Regions from separate parts of the Paenibacillus sp. MDV22-iso6 genome, predicted to be linked through region 3. Evidence: predicted binding sites of a transcription regulator. Region 3 holds the regulator's gene; each other region holds the start of a gene.

Region 1 (4,463 bases), on a different contig from region 3:
ACAGGCACGCCATAATCCCTGAATAGAGGCTCAGCAATGTCGGCATATGTATCCAACTGACGAACGAGCACTGCCATATCTCGATAACGCGCACCTTCATCTTGCGCCAGACGACGCATCTCACGAAGTGCTCCTTCCATCTCAGCCCGGCGGTTCTCAGCGGCGTAAAGTCGGACACCCGCATCACGCCCCTCACTCTTCCAGCGGACTCTACGATCAAAGCCAGCCTCCAAATGCGCCAGTCCAGGACTGCCTTCATATCTTGGCAAAACTTCCGGTTGAAGCACGGTTGTCTCATTAAGAACACCCAGATCCTCAGCCATGCCTTTGAGACGTGCATATGCACTCGCTGTGGGATGGAACAGCTCCAGTTCTCCTGGAAGTGCGCCGTGGTCGTAAGCACGATCCAACGTCAATGCAATTGTGACGGAAGAAGCTTGCAGCATCAGTCTTCCAATGACACTCATTTCCTGCGGGGTAAATCCCTGAAATCCATCGATCCAGATCTGTGCATCTTGCAGCAACGCGCTCTCCGGCAACCGCTCTGTTAGTTCAGTCAACGTGTCTTCATCATCGATATATAGTTCGGTTAATTCTTTTTCATAATCACGGTATATAAGAAGCAAGTCATGCAGCTTGTCTCCCAGAATCGGTGCAGAAGAGGAAGTATTCCATGCGGAAAGTCCTTCTTCCAGTGAAGTAGGGTCAAGTTCATAACGTTTAAACTCACTGTATAAATCATTTAAGTCTCCTATAAATCCCAGCTGACTGCCTGATGCTCCAAACAGCTTCAATTCTTCCTTACGACGCTGGAGCACTTTGTAGAGCAGCATTTTTTTACCTTCAGCTCCAATGGGAATACGTGCAGAACCACCTGCCTCCTGCATTACCCGATAGGCCAATCGGCGAAAACCAAGCACTTCAGCACGCATGGTACCTTTTATAGCACCTGAAGAAACCAGTGACTGTTCGGTTCGAAACGAACTCTGTTCCGGGACCAGCAGAATCAGTGGTTTACCTTGCGGTTCCTTTTGTAGCAGGGATGTGATTTCCCGGGTAATCAGCGTACTCTTGCCGCTGCCTGCCCGGCCAATAACAAAGCGTACGGACATGTTTAATCCTCCAAACCATCACGAACAGATTTTAATTCCCAGTATAACATATCTGACTTGGTTCGGAACATACGTTTGCCACTATCCGGCAATTCCAGAGATCATATGCACGAGCATAGCAAAAAGCCCGCAGCTTATGAAAACTGTGGACTCTTTGCGTAAATGTATGTGCGACTTAAATGGAAATCGCTCGATTAATTCTTTTTGCTGCGCACTTCGAAGATGGCAAATTTCAGGTAATGACCTTCGTCTACGCCCAGAATTTGCGGGTGATCCTTACCGGCTGCTTTCCAGTCGATCAGACGCAGTACTTTGCCTGCATCTTCGGCTGCATCCGCAATGGTTTCCAGGAAGAGATCCGGACGCATGTGATATGAACAGCTTGCCGTTACCAGATACCCGCCCTCATTCACCAGCTTCATTCCTTGCAGATTGATATCCTTATATCCACGGCATGCGCCTTTGACTGCTGATTTCGTTTTGGCAAAGGCTGGCGGATCGAGGATGACCACATCAAATGTTTTACCACTGGCTGCAAGCGCCTTGGACGTATCCACTTTCTGTTCGCCAGCACGTGCACGTACGTTACGCTCATCGAGGCCTTTCACCTGCTCACGCAAGTATTGGAATGCATCCGCAACGACAAATTCAACCCGGTCAGTGAAACCGTTCAGCTCTACGTTGGTACGTGCACTTTCAATCGCATGCTCTGAGATATCAAGACATGTTACTTTTTTGGCTCCATATTTGCAGGCGTTCAATGTGAAGCTGCCTGTGTGGGAGAAACATTCCAGCACAGTAGCCCCATCCCAATAAGGGAACGTCACAACCTTGCCACTTTTATTCACAGGAAGCAACTGCTGCGTACCATCCTGCTCGATCTGTTGGAGCGTAATGCCACTCTTGTAACCCCAACCCTTCATAAGTGGTTCGATGGCTGCACGATTCTCTCGCTGGTCAAAGAAGTACCCTGTCTTCTGGCCTTCTACGATATCCACCTTAATGAGCAATCCATTCTCCGTTACCGTGACATGACGCGGGCACTCCCCGTACAATGGTCCCTTCGTCTGCTCCAAACCTTCCAGTTCACGAATGGATACATCACTGCGTTCATAGATGCCTTCCGGCTGCATTACTTCAATTAGAGCTTGTACAATTGCTTCGCGGCAACGGTCCATACCCAATGTGAGCAATTGAACTACAAGGATGCTGCCAAAACGGTCAACAATCAGTCCTGGCAGGAAATCAGCTTCCCCATAAACGAGACGGTATGCCTCTCCATCCTGGATAAAACGCTCCCGGTGGCGCAAGCAATCGCGGAAACGCGCTGCAAAAAACGCGGTATCCATCTGTTCAAACTCCAAAGGTTGATAGGCCACGACTCTAACTGTGATTTGAGATGCAGGATTATAGTATCCCGTCGCAAGATAGCGACCTTGATGATTCAATACGTTGACCAGATCTCCCGGCTCGGGTTTTCCTTCAACAGAGGCGATTTCATTGTTATATATCCATGGATGTGCATGTTCAAGCCGCTTTTTGCGGCTGCGTTCCAGTGTAACTGATGGCAAGATAGATCCACTTCTTTCATAGTTAGTTGAAAAGATAGGCTTGGTGCAAGAGAGACCGCTGCGGTGATGGATTGGACTTCGATCGCTGTTATCCCCAGATTTTTCTGATTCCCTTCTCGAAAGGGAAAATCCGGGGATAAAGGCGCACGCTTAGCTTCTACAGTTCCAGTTCCAATTCCATCCCCTTCGCTACGTTTGCAGAGTCTCCGTATCTTTTGAATTGTGGTGGTAATTTGGGTGACCGTTAAGGAAACTTATAGGTCTTTCAAATGCTGTTGACTCCAGAATTCCGTTAGCCTGTCATGGTTGTCCTTATTTACTCATAGGATGAGAATAAGGATATGCACGGAAGGAATGATGTTAACTCATGTTCAGAGATGTTGTGCTGCCCCTGTTATATGGGCTTCTTATCTTTTTTGGTGGGATGAAGCTGATGGAAACAGCCTTACAGCGGATGGCCGGGCCCATGCTGGCTGGATGGCTGGGCCGAGCTACCTCTGCTCCCTGGAAAGGCATGGCTTTTAGCGCAGGCGCTACTGCCCTGCTGCAAAGCAGTACCGCCGTCACCGTACTCACTATTGGACTGGCGAACGCCAGATTAATTACCTACGGACGCACACTTGGCATTATTCTTGGAACCAACATCGGAACGTGCCTGACCACCGAGCTGGTCGGACTGCAGATCGGACGGGTTTCCCTGCCTCTGCTTGCCTTGTCACTGACAGGCTGGGCCGTCTTTGTTGTGCTTGGTGAACGAAATCAGTTCGCTCCTGAACGCACGCGTCGGACGCTGTCTACCATGCAATACAGCTTTCTCGCGTCCGCCGGATTTGCCCTCGTCATGACAGGCATTCAAGTGATGCAATCCATTGCCGTGCCCCTGCGTAGTATGGGCGTATTCCAGTGGTTTCTGGATCGCTCAGCCGACAGCTTGTGGTGGGGCTTTCTGGCAGGCGCCTGTCTGACGGCGCTCATTCATAGCAGCGCAGCCGTAATCAGCATGGCGATTACGCTTGCAGCCACAGGCGTACTGCCTGTGGAGATCGGCATCGCCATTGTGATTGGGTCAAACGTAGGGACCTGTATCACCGCCGTGATTGCAGCCGCTGGAGGAGCATCCGCAGGCAAATTTGTCGCAGCCTCCCATGTCGTATTAAACATTGCGGGGGCGCTGCTATTTATGCCGCTGATCGGCCAGCTGCATGCAGCCTCGGCCTGGCTATCAGCGGATAACGGGGCACAGATTGCGCATGCCCAGACCCTTTTTAACGTCACCAGTTCACTGCTTGCCTTGCCGTTCTGTTACTTGCCAATTTGGCACAAAAAACCACCGGTCTCCACCCCAGTGGCGAAGTCACCCGTGGCCTGATGTTCAAAACGCTCTCAACAAACAGTAGCGTTACGTCATTCAATAGAAAACAGCTATACGTTAATGCCTAATTTGTTCAGCGCCACTCGTAAAATGTCATCGTTATTATCGTATCCACTATGCTGCTGTCTAGACCAAGCTTCTTCCGGAGCGTACCAATCCACACCTTTGATTTCTTCAATCTGAGGCTGCAGGTCACCGCTTTCCGCTTCAACGAGATAATAATGAACTTCCTTGTCCACCGGACCAAACTCTGCATGCTGATACGTATAGGAAATGATATCGACGGGTTCTACTATTCGGCCGACCATGCCTGTCTCTTCCAGAATCTCACGCAGTGCGGTCTGTTCCACCGTTTCTCCATCTTCCATTTTGCCCTTGGCGAGAGTCGTTTTGCCGTAGCGATCTACA
Region 2 (4,463 bases), on a different contig from region 3:
ATTCGGAAGAATGGTAGTCGTTCTTTTTCCTCAATTTCAACTAAGTCCTCATCCTCATCCAGATCATATGGATTAATTATATTGGCAACGATAAGAGCGCTGAAAATATTCAATACAACAGCCGTTACAACAAACTTGGGCTCCAGCATATTGGCGTATGCTCCAACCATCGCCATGCTTATTGCACTCATTGCAGATGTACAAATCGTATATAATCTTTCTTTGGACAGATGAGGGATTTGTTTGAGAATGGTTAAAAATACTTCCGGTTGTCCAAGTGCAGATGTAGATATGGCAAAATAACTTTCAAGTCTGCCCATTCCCGTTATTTTGCTTAGAAACAGACCTAAATATTTAATGAGGAAAGGCAATACTTTGATATAATTCAGAATTCCAATCAATACAGACATGAACACAAGGGGCATTAACACGCCAAGGAAAAACGGGACTTGACCTTCATTCGCCAAGCCGCCAAATACAAACTGTATTCCCGCATTGGCAATCCCCATCAGCTTTTCAAACAACAAGCCCACTTTTGTAATCGCAATGATCCCTATACTCGTGTTCATCATAGAGTAAACCAAAAGGATCTGTATGACCAACATGATCAGAACACGGTTGTATTTTATTTTTTTGCGATTGTTGCTTACTGCAAAACCAATAATAAAAACAAGAAGAAGGCCAGTTAGTAAGAAAACAAAATCCATGTATATCTCCTCCATGTTAATGCCAATGTCTCATGCAAGATTGACTTGTCTGTCCACAAGATAATTAACAGCCAATGTACACCTCCTAATAGTTACAAACAAATGTTTATATATAAAACATATGTTTAGTATACGCTTTCATTTTATTGTGTCAATACACAAAATTAAATCATGATGCTAGAGATCCATAACAATCCATAACAAATGGCTAAATTTCGCATGGCACTACTGCATGAATTCATTTGAAGGTAATTTTAGTTGTATAATGAATACGACAGACAAACACGCGGTTGTATTGAGGAATATAAGAAGAAATGAGGTTACTTCGTGGATAAAGAAAAACAAATTTTAGACCATATAAAAATGAATCCTTATATATCTCAACAAGAGTTATCCGCTAAGGTTGGTTTATCCCGTCCGACGGTTGCCAATTATATTGCCAGCTTGACCAGACGCGGTGAAATCAAGGGACGGGCTTATATTTTACGGGAAGACTCGTCGGTTGTTTGTATTGGAGGGGCCAACATAGACAAGAAAGCGCGATCCAATCAGATGATCAGTTATTCTTCATCCAATCCGGTAAAAATCAATGAATCCTGCGGCGGCGCAGCACGCAACGTTGCTGAAAATTTAAGCCGGCTCAATTGTAATACTTCCATTATGACTTGTGTTGGAGACGATAAAGAAGGCGACTGGATCCTAAATGAAATAAAGAGCCAAGGTGTTGATGTTAGTCAAGTTTGGGTGTTGCCAACTGAGCGGACTGGGATTTTCATCACTCTTCTGGATCCAACCGGTGAGAGCGTGGTCTCGATGGATGATATGCAAATATATGAAAAAATGACGACGTCCATGTTTGAGGAGAAGTGGTCCTACATCGTTTCCTCGCAAGCCGTTTTTATGGATACGAATATTCCTAAGGAATGTATCAGCTATATCATTAAACGTTGTGCCGATGAACATATTCCTTTGTACATAGATCCTACATCTGCAGCCAAGGCGCAAAAACTTCCATTTCGTCTCGACGGAGTAGAACTGTTGCTCCCCAACCGAGTTGAAGCAGAGGTGCTTGCCGACATGAGAATTGACTCAATTGAGGATTGCCAGATCGCGTGTGAAAAAATTAGAGAACGTGGCGTTAAACAAGTAATGATTACGCTTGGCGATCAGGGGGCGTATTATTCTTCCTCGGAGGAATCTGGACATTTACCTGCTATCCAGACGGATATTGTGGATACCACAGGGGTTGGTGACGCGTTTTCTTCTTGTGCCATATATGGAATCATGAACAATGAATCGCTTCATAGCGCGTGCCAGCTGGGACTTGCCGGTGCTGTTCTTACCCTTCAAACGGAAGAATCAATTTGCACATCTTTAAAACCTGAAAAAATACATGAAGTCGTACAGGTATATTCACGATAATATTTACTTCTTCGCTACATTAAATGCGCGATGTCTATGGCGAGTCAAATAGGACGTTGGTTTAACAATAACTATGTAGGCGATCCCCATGCCTCCACCAAACTTTGAAAAAAGCGACCGTATTAGGTCGCTTTTTTGCTTTTCCGTAATCTGTCGGGGATCATGAAATCGTGTGGTTGAGGCAACATTAAATAAACTGGCATCTATAAGGTCAAAAAAGGGCGAATCCAAAGTGACCTCATGCACAGGTATGAGGTGAACGAGTACGTCATTGCAATCTACGCAAAGATTTCATCGTCAATAACAGTGAATCTTTTAATTCATATTAATTATTGAACAACGGCTCCGTGCGAAGCAAATAGTTACCCCTTACCTCTGCAGCCCAATAAGCAAAAACTTCTCTCCATTGAACACTGTTAAAGAAATCGTCTACGGATTGGTTGTCGGAATCCCAGTCAACAAATATGTTGAGAGGTGTGATTCCTCCGGCCCAAATTCCATTACTGACGTCAGTGCCTTTCTCCCTCACTAATAAGATTGGAATACCGAATTGAAAGGCCATGGCAGGCTCGATTTGAGAAAAGGTCGATCCTTCCCAGAACGGAGTGGTCGTTGGTGGCTCCCCTACATTGGATTCAAGAATTTGAACAAAAAATCTGCGGAAGTTGATCGCGAGCAGACCATAGCTTGAAAAAACCAAGCGTCGTATATTCGTTAGAATGTTTTCCGGGTATTGTTCACTAACGGGCAATGTGCGGGGAAAGAGCAATGCATCTTCAATTTCCCTAATCAGACGGTTCAAAAATTGCTCTTGCGGGCCATTTACCGTGTTGGTTGTACTCAAAAATATAGGAATACGAAAAGCACGGTCTACACATGCATCGATAGCGGATGTTTTGTCCTTTTCATTATGAATGGCCTTATTTGGATTTGAGGAAGAGGTTCTTAAATTACCGCGGACGGGAGGAAGCTCCGTTACCATGCTTACGGGGGAAAGCTTTTTCATGGCAATAGGCTGAGTCTTAGCCTTATTTTTTGTATTACTCAATGTTCACATCTCCAATGCAAGAGTCTGGTTTATATTTAGCCCAGTCTATGCACATTAGCCCATTTGTGTGAAGTGATACTCATGAGCGGGGGCAAGTACCCTTTACCCATCAACCGATTACTGTATTATTTTGAAATTTTACTTCGTACTAGAATGTAATTTATAATAATAAGTTAATATAAACCGCGTCAGGAGGATACAATGGACTTTATTAAAAATCAACTAGACGGAACTGGCATGAGTGAACAAACCATTGGATATCTTTCGAATTTGATCATGGTGGTATTTATAGCTGTGGTCTCCATACTGGCCAATTTTATAGCCAAAAAAATCGTACTGAAGATTATTATCCAAATCATCAACAACAATCGGTACACGTGGGATAAAATCATTGTGGAGAAAAAAGTGTTCCACAACCTCTCGCATCTGGTACCGGCGATTATCATTTATTATTCTGCGTATGTCTTCCCGTCCTATCAAGCTTTGATTGAAAAAGCAGCTTTAACTTATATGATCGTCATAACCATCACGGTATTAAATGCGCTGCTTAATGCCTTTGATACCATATATCGTTCCTATGAAATCTCTAAGATCAGACCCATTAAGGGATACATTCAGGTAGCCAAGATCATTCTTTTCATCATTGGAGGCATTATCGTCATCTCGAGCCTCATTGGTCAGAATCCGTTGATTATTCTCAGTGGACTCGGCGCTTTATCTGCCGTTCTGATGCTCGTCTTCAAGGACTCCATATTGGGACTGGTGGCAGGCGTGCAATTATCATCGAATGACATGGTGCGTGTCGGTGACTGGATTGAAATGCCCAAATATAATGCAGACGGCGACGTCATCGATATTACATTAAACACGGTGAAGGTTATGAATTTCGATAAAACGATCACGATGATTCCGAGCTACGCGCTCATCTCGGATTCTTTCAAAAATTGGAGAGGCATGCAGGTATCCGGTGGTAGAAGGATTAAGCGAAGCGTCTATATCGATACAAGCAGCATAAGCTTCTGCACCAAGGAAATGATTGGGGAATTTCAGAAGATCCACTATCTTACGGATTATATCGCGACAAAATTAAATGAAATTAACGAATACAACATGGAACACCACATTAATACGGACAGCATTGTGAACGGTAGACAGCTTACGAATGTGGGTGTATTCAGGGAGTATATCCATCAATATCTAAGGAATCATCCGAAAATTCATAAGGATATGACGTTGATCGTGAGACAGTTGGCGCCTGGAGATAACGGACTACCTCTTGAAATCTA
Region 3 (4,463 bases):
CGCTTCTAAGTTTTATTTCTGAGTAACTTAGAAGCGTGATGCGGTAGCTACATTCTTTAGTTTTTTTAGACGACGAATCATCTGAATCATCCTTCCTTTTGATATGAGGGCCATTGTAGCAATCACTTCTTTTTTTGTCAATCCTATTCTGATAAAGAGATGTCAGTAAGTATCCTCCCTCAAAGTGTATATAATGAAGAAAAAATTCAGGAAGAGTAAATATAGACAGAACACGTGCCCACCATTTGGAAGAATGGATACATCATGTTGGACTAAAACGGGGACTGGAATAAGAATGTAAAGAGGAAGCTGGCATTCGTAGCATAAATTTTTGGCATATTAGTGTTAAGGCTTTTTATGTAGTCAATAAGAAATAGAATGGTTAATTAAATTATGATCAGATCGTTGAAGCGAGAGTGCGTTTTAATTGTTTGCTCTGTTTTTACAGTATCTATATGTTGATAGTTTCATATAATTGCGTTATAATTCATTTATGTTTTTAGAAATTAAATTTTGAACAATTAATTGGAGATGTTAATATGGAACAAGAGAAGCAACTGGTTGCCGAACAGCGGACATTTTTTTATACAGGTCAGACTAAGTCTATTAAGTACCGTATTCGTGCTCTTCAGCAATTAAGACAGGGAATTGAGAAATATCAACAACGTATTCTTGACGCACTTCGTGCGGATCTAAATAAATCTGAAACAGAGGCTTATGGCTCTGAGATTCGGATCGTGTTGGGTGAACTGGATTTTGCATTGGAACATTTGGAGGAATGGGCTACACCAAAACCTGTGCCTACAAATTCTGCTATACCTGATGGAACAAGCTTAATTTATCCTGAACCTTATGGAGTTGCTCTTATTATTGCACCATGGAACTATCCGTTCCAACTGGCTTTCGGGCCTCTAATTGGAGCCATTGCTGCGGGTAACTGTGCCATTATTAAGCCGTCTGAATTAACCCCAGCCGTGTCACGTCTGACTTATGATTTGATTCATGAGATATTTCCTAGTGAGTACCTGGCAGTTATGGAAGGGGAAGTCGAGACGAGTACGGCATTGTTGAAAGAAAAGTTTGATTATATTTTCTTTACAGGCAGTACAGGTGTTGGCCGCATTGTTATGAAGGCAGCTGCTGAGCATTTGACTCCAGTTACGTTAGAACTAGGTGGTAAGAGTCCGGTCATTGTCCACCAGGATGCAGATTTGAAGCTGGCAGCTCAGCGCATTGTGCGCGGTAAATTCCTGAATGCTGGGCAAACCTGTGTCGCTCCAGACTATTTGCTTGTGCACGAGGAAGTACATGACAAATTATTGGAATTGATCGGTGCAGAAATTCAGGATAAATTTGGAGACGATGTGATGAGAAATGCTGATTTCCCGCACATTGTCAACGCACGTAACTTTGATCGTTTATCGGTGTTACTCCAAGATGGCAAAGCAATGATCGGTGGACGTTCTGAACGTAATCAGCTGCTCATTGAACCAACAGTACTGGGCGAAGTGGATTGGAAATCCCCAGTGATGCGAGAAGAGATCTTTGGTCCAGTTCTTCCTGTATTTAAGTATACCGACCTCAATCCCATGCTAGATGAGATTGTTCGCCGTCCAAAACCACTGGCATTATATCTCTTCACTCAGGATGAGGATCTGCAGAATCAGGTTCTGAATCAAGTATCTTTTGGTGGTGGTTGCATTAATGATACATTGTCTCATATGACATCACATTATCTTCCGTTTGGCGGCGTAGGAGAAAGTGGAATGGGTTCCTACCATGGTCAACAGAGTTTTGATGTGTTCTCTCATCATAAAAGCATTCTTAAACGCAGCGAATAATCTACTAACGTAGAACAATATAAGTTGTATAAGAAAAAAGAGGTTGTCCCGTTGAACGGGACAACCTCTTTTTGTATCTTATTGTGAGACTTCTGTACAACTTCAATACATATTAATGAATATCACGGAAAAGGCCAATGACTTTGCCCAGGATGCTAACGTGTTTCAAACGCAACGGTTCAAAAGTCGAATTTTCCGGTTGAAGACGAATATGATCTTTCTCTTTGTAGAACGTTTTTACCGTTGCTTCATCGTCTTCAGTCATGGCTACTACGATATCGCCGTTATCTGCAGTTTGCTGCTGACGTACGATAACATAGTCTCCGTTAACAATGCCTGCTTCAACCATACTGTCTCCCACGACCGAAAGCATAAATACTTTCTGTTCGCCTACATAATGCGTAGGAAGAGGGAAGTAATCTTCGATATTTTCTGTTGCTGTGATCGGAACCCCTGCAGTAACTTTACCCACGACAGGAATGCGAGCAACGCTGTGAGCAAACTGATGTGAATGCTCTGACTCTTCCTGGCTGAGAAGTTCAATGGCTCTTGGTTTGGTTGGGTCACGTCTAATCAGACCTTTCTTCTCCAAACGATCCAGATGTCCATGTACTGTAGAGCTGGAAGCCAACCCAACGGCTTCACCAATTTCGCGTACGGAAGGAGGATACCCCTTCAACCGGACTTCATTGCGTATAAACTCCAGAATAGCCTGTTGCCTGCTGGATATCTTCGACATACCGTATCAACCCCATTTTAGTAACGTTTGGGAAAATTATAACATAGAACCTCCGTTCGTACAAACATAAGTTCTAAATAAAATGCCATAAAATCAATGTTTTTTTGCGAATTAAGATGAAAATTTTCTTTTAGTCTAATCAAATACTGCAAATGACAATTCCAATACAATAGAAGAAAGATAATAGAATGTAGGATGCAACAAAAAAAGCGAACAATTGTTCTAAAAAGTTATTGTACAAAACAAGTGTTCGTGTTATATTGATTTCAACGGATAGGAACAAACGTTTGGGGGTCGATATTTAATGAGATATTCTACTTATCAAAGCATTTACGAACCGGTGCGTTCAGAAGTGGTTGAAACTAACATAAGGAATTTTAAGAAGGTTTTTGCAAAAGGTAATGTCCCAACTTGGGTCTTGAAATTAATAATCGTAAGCTTAATTATACTGGTTGGATGCAGTACAGTACTCACTGTGTTCGCTGGCAATGAGAACGATTTATTGCCTGGAGGGAAGATGGCAGTTTCACAAGGAGATACACTATGGAGTATATCATTGGATCACAAACCTGAAACAATGGATACACGTGTATATATAGAAGCAATCAAGAAAGTGAATCAACTTCATTCAACTTCAATACAGGTGGGACAAGTCTTAATACTGCCTCAATTCACAGATTAAAGCTGCATATCCACACGCGCTAATGCGTGTCAGCTTGACAAGCTGCCCTTAACATGTCAAAGTTAATATGACTTTGTATTTTTGGAGGGGACAAGCTTGGATATAGATAGTCTGGTAGCACGTATTAATGAATTGGCCCGTAAGCAAAAATCCACTGGATTGACAGAGGAAGAGCTCGCTGAACGTGCCAAACTTAGAGAAATCTATTTGAATAACATTCGAAGCAATTTCAGACAACAACTGGATACGATTGAAATTGTAGATGATGAGAACGATCAAGGCCACCAAGGCAAACTCAAACATTAAGGAAACCTAATGATATCATTATGATATTTAGGTTTTTTCCTGTTATCTAGAGGTTGCAAATTATAGGGGGAAATGTTGGTTTGCAGTTATGTAAGCCGATACAAAGAACATCTAAGGGGGATTCTCATGTCGCGTTCGTTCGAGAGAACGGTTCGAAAAAATTCTAAGCAGTTGAATCAGCAACGTAAAAAAAGCGGTAAACCGGTTTCTGGCACACCAGGTGAGGACGTATTTAAAGGACGCAGTCTTCTGTTTCCTATTTTTCTGATCGGACTAGCATTCCTGTACCTCTTTATGAGTACATTTCTTGTCAAAGCTCCGATGACCACTTGGGACTGGGTGACCTTGTTGCTGTATGTATTTTTGGCAGTCATCTTCATGCTCCGTCGTCCTTATGTCAAAATAGGAAGTAACCGGATTTTGACGACAAAAGGGAACCGTGAGCGTTCAATTGGAGTCGACGATATCGTGAAATTCAGAATTGAGCCAGGTACGGTTGTGATTGAGCATAATGCACGAGGTAAGAGATGGGTATTTACCAAACTACTGAATCGTTATGATACTGATGCAATTACTGAACGTCTTCTGAAATTCGCCAAAGCACATCAGATCACCGTGGAAACATACGAGAAAAAGTAATTTTGCATAAAGGGGAAGATGACCGAAATGGCGTTAAAAGCGATTTTGTTCGACCTAGATGATACTTTACTGTGGGATGAGCGCAGTGTTCGAGAGGCCTTTCATGAGACTTGCTTGATCGCAGCTCAAGAGACGGGCGTTAAACCCGAAGACCTTGAAGAAGCTGTTCGTAATGAGGCACGTAATCTGTATGAGTCTTATGAAACTTTTTCGTTTACCAAAATGATTGGGATTAACCCGTTTGAAGGTCTTTGGG

What was found. Region 3 encodes LexA, which represses DNA repair genes until DNA is damaged. Its sites were predicted from a motif close to CGAACATATGTTCG; they were not measured.
Region 1: addB (helicase-exonuclease AddAB subunit AddB) is a predicted target of LexA. The motif match lies at 1,177-1,190, and genes of this name have one in related genera.
Region 2: AC4PM4_RS27110 (carbohydrate kinase) is a predicted target of LexA. The motif match lies at 803-816, and genes of this name have one in related genera.

What each region holds. Positions count from the first base shown of each region.
Region 1 is NZ_JBZVDZ010000004.1:145,522-149,984, forward strand. It holds gene addB (helicase-exonuclease AddAB subunit AddB) at 1-1,112, opposite strand, end outside; gene AC4PM4_RS12710 (class I SAM-dependent rRNA methyltransferase) at 1,307-2,683, opposite strand; gene AC4PM4_RS12715 (Na/Pi cotransporter family protein) at 3,051-4,052, shown strand; gene AC4PM4_RS12720 (NUDIX hydrolase) at 4,106-4,463, opposite strand, start outside.
Region 2 is NZ_JBZVDZ010000012.1:71,966-76,428, forward strand. It holds gene AC4PM4_RS27105 (NupC/NupG family nucleoside CNT transporter) at 1-707, opposite strand, end outside; gene AC4PM4_RS27110 (carbohydrate kinase) at 1,035-2,129, shown strand; gene AC4PM4_RS27115 (hypothetical protein) at 2,455-3,177, opposite strand; gene AC4PM4_RS27120 (mechanosensitive ion channel family protein) at 3,379-4,463, shown strand, end outside.
Region 3 is NZ_JBZVDZ010000009.1:181,181-185,643, reverse strand. It holds gene AC4PM4_RS24535 (aldehyde dehydrogenase) at 540-1,841, shown strand; gene lexA (transcriptional repressor LexA) at 1,954-2,580, opposite strand; gene AC4PM4_RS24525 (LysM peptidoglycan-binding domain-containing protein) at 2,885-3,262, shown strand; gene AC4PM4_RS24520 (DUF896 domain-containing protein) at 3,359-3,568, shown strand; gene AC4PM4_RS24515 (hypothetical protein) at 3,695-4,207, shown strand; gene AC4PM4_RS24510 (HAD family hydrolase) at 4,235-4,463, shown strand, end outside.